DNA from 2 places in the Aphanothece sacrum FPU1 genome. Region 1 is predicted to be linked to the other one. Evidence: predicted binding sites of a transcription regulator. Region 1 holds the regulator's gene; the other holds the start of a gene.
The links. Region 1 encodes HrcA, which represses chaperone genes, less so after heat shock. Its sites were predicted from a motif close to TTAGCACTCNNANNNTNNGAGTGCTAA; they were not measured.

Region 1 (3,202 bases):
TATTTTTCAAGCAGATCGAGATAAGTCTTTATCTATTGAATTATTTAGCTTCTCGAAATCTTATAATATGGGAGGGTTTCGTATTGGTTATGCTATCGGTAATGCTGAAATTATTAAGGCACTTAGACAAGTTAAAGCCGTCGTTGATTTTAATCAATATCGAGGCATTTTAAATGGGGCGATCGCTGCCTTGCAAGGTTCTCAAGAGACGGTTAAAGAGACTGTAGCAAGGTTTCAAAAGCGACGGGATACTTTTATTAAAGCGTTAAATAATAGGGGTTGGCCAGTTGATTATCCTCAAGCAACAATGTATGTTTGGGCTAAGTTACCTAAACCTTGGGAAAGACGATCTATTGAATTTTGTACTGAGTTAGTTGCTCAAACAGGAGTAGCTGTATCTCCTGGTGCGGGGTTTGGTCAACAGGGTGAGGGTTATGTTAGATTTGCTTTAGTTCATGAGCCACCAATTTTAGAATTAGCAGTAGAAAAAATTGCTCAATTTTTATAAAAATTATCCTATATATTGACTTATTATTCATTTTTAACAATATTTCTATGGTTTTATTTTTTGTGATTTAATAGAAAAAGAAAAAGATATAGTTATTATAAGTTATGAGAGCTTATTTAAAAGATGAAATTTTGGTAATTGACAAAGAAGATTTACCCCCTTATAAAAAAGGTGGATCTATTGTTCGCAATGGTTATTTTTGGGCATTGAAATCTATTGCCTGTTATACTAGAAAAGAATGTAATTGGGAATTTGATCAACCTGTTTGGGTTGCTTTATCTCGAATGCTTCTCTCCTTTTCTGAGTCGGGTTATTTAGGCTATTCAGAAACAATTTTAGAATTCCCTCTAGATACTCCTATTCCTGATACTTTACGCTCAGTTTCCACCTGGTTATAACCTTTAAATAAATTATAAATTATAAATTAGAATTTTATTGACTTTTTTTAATCGGTTCATTTTTCGTTTTAATACCTAGATAAAGTTTAACAGAGACAACGGTAGGGGCAGGTTTATTTATTTGGTGAGAATCATTGATTTATGTAAAAAACCCGCCCCTACTACAAATTTTGGGTAATTAATCTTGTGTACTTACTTAATTCATAATTCATAATTCATAATTCATAATTCATAATTCATAATTTAACGTAACGTTTCTGATAAATAATCGGCAGTGGATTCAACTAAGGAGATAGTATTCTCATATAACATTCGTGTTGGCCCAATAATTCCTACACTTCCTACGGGAATATCACCCTGTCGATAAATAGCCGAAATTAAAGTGCAGGGACGCATAGATTCTAAAGGATTTTCTGAGCCTATTTTAATACTAACCCGTCTATTTAATGGTTGATGTTCAAATGTTTCAAAAATTAACGGTAATAATTGATCTTGTTCTTCTTCTAATAAATGTAACAACATTTGCACCTGTTGTAATTGAGAAAATTCTGGTTGTCTGAGGACTTCTGACACACCATGAACCATTATCGGAGTAGAAATTGATGATTTTAAAGAGTAATGTAATTGTTGTAATAATTGTTTTAAAAAATCTCTATAACAAGCAAAATTTTGATCAATTTCTCGCCAATTTAAAGTAGCAAAATCTGATATACATTTGCCTTTTAGTTGAGCATTTAAAAAATTAGATAAAATATGTAATTCTTCCGTTAAATTATCTTCATTGTTTGACTCATTTTGACAATTAGAAGCAGGAAGATCAATTAAAATTGACTGAGTTTGATAATTTTCAGTCACAATAACTAACATAACTTGTGTTGAAGAAACTTCAACTAATTGCAGATGACGTAATTGATTAGTAGAAGTTTGAGGCAGAGTAATTAGGGCAATATAACCACTTAAATTAGCTAAAATTTGAGTGGCCCTCTGTAACAAACTCTCAAAACTATAGGTTTCTCGTCTTAATTCCTTAGTTAAACGTTGTTCTATCTTTTGACCAATTTTATTATCTGGTGTCATCAAACTATCAACATAAATTCGATAACCACAGTCAGAAGGAATTCTTCCCGCAGAGGTATGAGGTTGATATAATAACCCATCTTTTTCTAATTTTCCTAATGCTTGACGAATAGTCGCTGAACTAACACTAAAATTATATTCTTCTACCAAGGTTCTTGACCCAACAGGTTCGGCCGTGGCAATATAATGTTGAATAGTTGCTCGTAAAATATTTTGATACCGTTTAGTTAAAGAGGTTGCAACAGTCATCATTAGATAAATTGGCTAATTGTATTAAAAAAACAAAATCTTAAGTCAATTTTTCCTGACAGTATAACGCCTCTTGGGAGAAAATAGACAGGTTGAACCAAGATTCTTAAAAAATACAGCAGAAGATTTGAGTTCTTGCCCTCAGTTGCCGATAATTAGTATTGAGGGATACTCGGATCAACTTTCAGGGAATAAGCATCAATACCACCCAAGACATTTTTAACATTAGTGAAGCCCTTATTCAGTAACCAATAACACATCTGGGCCGATCGCATTCCATGATGACAGATTACTAAAGTTTCTATCTCAGGGTTAAAGCGAGTGTTAATCTCCTCAGACCATTGGGTTGCTTGACTTAGGGGAAGTATTTCAAACCCTTGGATATAGGCTATCTCTACTTCATGAAATTCTCGCACATCTATCAATTGTAACTCATGATCTCTTTGTGTTAATTTTTTAGCTAATTCTTCAACTGTAATCTGAGAAAGGGGTGGATATGGAGACATAATGGTAAAAAAAAGAATATTGTTATCTAACTTAACAGCTTAAACGATTAATACGGTTTTAATTATCAAAGCAGATTACAATCAATAATGGTAGTCGATCACCCCAGAAAAATTACTGTGAAGTTTCGTCCTTTCTTGATCACCCTCGCTATAACTGCTGTCCTTTTCCTATCCCTCGCTGGTGGTAGTCTCTATTCGATCTTAGCCCAAAGTCCCCTCAATTTGTTAGAGGGTGGGGTAACAAAAAATCCTGTGGCAGCAGTTTTTGTTCCTAAACAAGCCCCAGTTATGGTATCATTACTAACCAATCCTGATCGCTTAGAAAGCTTTGCTCGTTTGATCGCCTTGCCTCAAAATAGACGGCGATCGCGTCGAGAAATTCGTCAGATAGAAGAAACTTTACTCGCTAAAACAGGTTTAGACTATTCCACTCAAATTCAACCTTGGTTAGGAGAAGAAATTAC
Region 2 (3,202 bases), on a different contig from region 1:
GGAACGATCCCTTCTTCTACCGCCGCTTTAGTGGCATTGAGAGCATCTTGAATGCGAAGTTTGCGATCCTTAAGTTCGGTTTCAGTGGCAGCCCCCACTTTGATGACAGCTACTCCACCCACTAACTTAGCGATCCGTTCTTGTAATTTCTCTGTATCATAGTCAGAGTCAGTTTCGGCTAATTGTTTGCGTAGTTGGGCGACCCGTTTTTCAACAGATGCTTTGGCTTTATTCTCATTGCTGGCAACAATAACAGTATTATCCTTTTGAATAGTGATTTTGACCGCTTGTCCTAACATATCAGGAGTGACTGTATCTAGGGTTAGGCCAACTTCTTCGGAAATCATACTACCACCGGTGATGATCGCAATATCTTGTAAAACGGCTTTACGTCGTTCTCCAAAGGCAGGGGCTTTAATAGCAGCTACACTTAAGACACCTCTGGCTTTATTGACTACTAAAGTGGCTAAAGCTTCTCCTTCTACGTCTTCAGCAATGATTAACAGGGGTCTACCTGCACGGGCCACTGTTTCTAAGATAGGCACTAAATCGGCGATCGAGCTAATTTTTTTATCGGTAATTAACACATAGGGATGATCGAGTTCTACTTGTTGCCGTTCTTGATCGGTGATAAAATAAGGAGAAATGTAGCCCCGATCAATTTGCATCCCTTCGACTACTTCTAATTCAGTGGTCAGAGATTTAGATTCTTCAACGGTGATCACCCCATCAGTGGTGACTTTATCCATGGCTAAAGAGATCATTTGACCGACTTCTTCATCATTTCCGGCAGAAACTGTCGCCACTTGAGCGATCGCGTCTCCAGCGACAGGTTTAGCTAATGCTTCAATTTCTTTGACTAAATAAGCAACGGTTTTTTCAATACCACGACGCAGGGCCACGGGGTTAGTCCCGGCAATGACGTTTTTTAAGCCTTCCCGAATCAGGGCCTGACCTATAACCGTTGCGGTGGTGGTTCCATCTCCGGCCACTTCTTTGGTTTTAGAAGCAATTTCCTGGATCAGTCTGGCCCCAGTATTTTGTAAGGGATCAGGCAGTTCAATTTCTTTAGCAACCGTAATTCCATCATTAACAATTTGGGGTGCGCCAAATTTTTTCTCTAGTAATACATTACGTCCTCTGGGGCCTAATGTAATCCGTACTGCATTGGCTAGGGCATTAACTCCTTCTTCAAGGGCCCGTCTAGAGTCATCACCAAAAGAAACAATTTTTGCCATATTTATCCTTGATGCTATTATCACTTCTTTAGTCAATTTAGCACTCTTGAGTAGTGAGTGCTAACAATTGGGTAAGTGGTGTTTTCCGACCCTCGGAGAAGTTCAGTACGGGTTTAACACAGTTATCAGTTATCAGTTAACAGTTATCAGTTAACAGTTATTTCGGTTGATTCCTTAAAATGTGACAGGACAGACCCGATTAACAAAGCGAATGCCCTTCATCGGGCCTCTAAAGAGGCGGTTTTCTGGCACAAAAAGATAAACTCAGTTAGCATAATTAATAAGATTTATCGTGACATACCCACCGATAAATCGGGGGACTTCTCGCGGTAGAGAGTTAAAAACCTTGACTTTAACATCAGCTTATCTTCTCGTTTCCCATGGTAGCCGTGATCCCCGTCCCCAAATGGCTCTTGAACGGTTAGCTTATTTACTTAAACAGCAATTAAGTGTAAGACTTGGGGGCATGATTTATCTAGAATTAGAAAAAAATTACAATAAGACTGCAGTACTCACCCCTCTATCCCCTATCCTAGTAGAAACCGCTTCTCTGGAACTTACTTCAGTACCTTTGAACATAAAAATTCAACAGGTGGCGCAGCAAGTTAATACAAGAGGTCAGAAAAACCTTAAGATTATCCCTTTATTTCTATTACCAGGGGTTCACGTCACCGAAGATATCCCTAAAGAAATCGCGATCGCACAACAAGTTTTAGGACATACCTGTACCCTAGAATTATGTCCTTATTTGGGAAGTAATAGAGGGTTAACCGAACTGATTGCCCGTCAGTTCCCCTCTCAAACCCAAGAAGGAAAAATTATTTTAGCTCACGGTAGTCGCTATCCGGGGGGCAATGAGCCTGTTAAAGCCATGGCCATAAGTTTAAATGCTGTGGCGGCTTATTGGTCTGTTGCTCCGAGTTTAGCCCAACAAATTACTATACTGGCCCAACAAGGCAAAGAACGGATCACCATCGTCCCTTATTTTCTCTTTCCTGGAGGTATTATTAGGGCGATCGCCCAACAAATCGAACAATTACAGACGACTTTACCCCAAGTCCAATTACAGTTAGCACATCCGTTAGGTGCAACTCCCGAATTAGCCCAATTGATTATTGATCGTTTATGAGTCCAACATTAGGCAAAGTTTACCTCGTCGGGGCCGGCCCCGGTGATCCTGGGTTAATGACCCTCAAAGGGAAAACCCTACTAGAAAACGCTGATGTGGTGGTTTATGATGCTTTAGTCAGTCCTCCTATCTTGGCCATGATCAGCGATCGCGCCGAAAAAATTCATGCTGGAAAACGACGGGGCCGTCACTCTAAGTTACAAGAGGAAACGACCCAGTTATTGATTGAAAAAGCGCAAACCCATGCTATTATAGTGCGACTTAAAGGGGGTGATCCCTTTGTTTTTGGTCGGGGAGGAGAAGAAATGGCAGATTTAATTAAAGCGGGTATTCCCGTAGAGGTAGTTCCTGGTATTACTTCAGGGATAGCTGCTCCAGCTTATGCGGGTATTCCTTTAACCCATCGAGATTATAGTTCTTCTGTCACCTTTGTCACGGGTCATGAATCTGCCGGAAAATACCGCCCTCAAGTCAATTGGCAAGCTATTGCTCAAGGCTCAGAAACCATTGTTATTTACATGGGTCTCCACAACTTAGGGTATATTGTAGACCAATTGCAACAAGGGGGTTTAACTTCTCAAACCGCGATCGCCTTAGTTCGTTGGGGAACTCGACCGGAGCAAGAACAGTTGATCGCAACATTGGCTACCATTGTTGAACAAGTGGAAGCTCAACAATTTGAAGCTCCTGCGATCGCGGTTATTGGCTCAGTGGTCAATCTTCACTCAATTTTAAGGACTTTTGTGGGGACTTGATACTATTCAAGGGAAGGCTTAAGATAAAACATAAATACTGATAAAGACAGAGAACGTGAAAGGAATCTAAAAAATTTAGG

Region 2: groL (chaperonin GroEL) is a predicted target of HrcA. The motif match lies at 1,276-1,302, and genes of this name have one in related genera.

Annotation. Positions count from the first base shown of each region.
Region 1 is NZ_BDQK01000016.1:248,390-251,591, reverse strand. It holds gene AsFPU1_RS19255 (LL-diaminopimelate aminotransferase) at 1-508, shown strand, start outside; gene AsFPU1_RS19250 (hypothetical protein) at 613-906, shown strand; gene hrcA (heat-inducible transcriptional repressor HrcA) at 1,150-2,232, opposite strand; gene AsFPU1_RS19240 (rhodanese-like domain-containing protein) at 2,388-2,738, opposite strand; gene AsFPU1_RS19235 (DUF3352 domain-containing protein) at 2,856-3,202, shown strand, end outside.
Region 2 is NZ_BDQK01000003.1:195,387-198,588, forward strand. It holds gene groL (chaperonin GroEL) at 1-1,238, opposite strand, end outside; gene AsFPU1_RS05460 (sirohydrochlorin chelatase) at 1,531-2,367, shown strand; gene cobA (uroporphyrinogen-III C-methyltransferase) at 2,364-3,122, shown strand.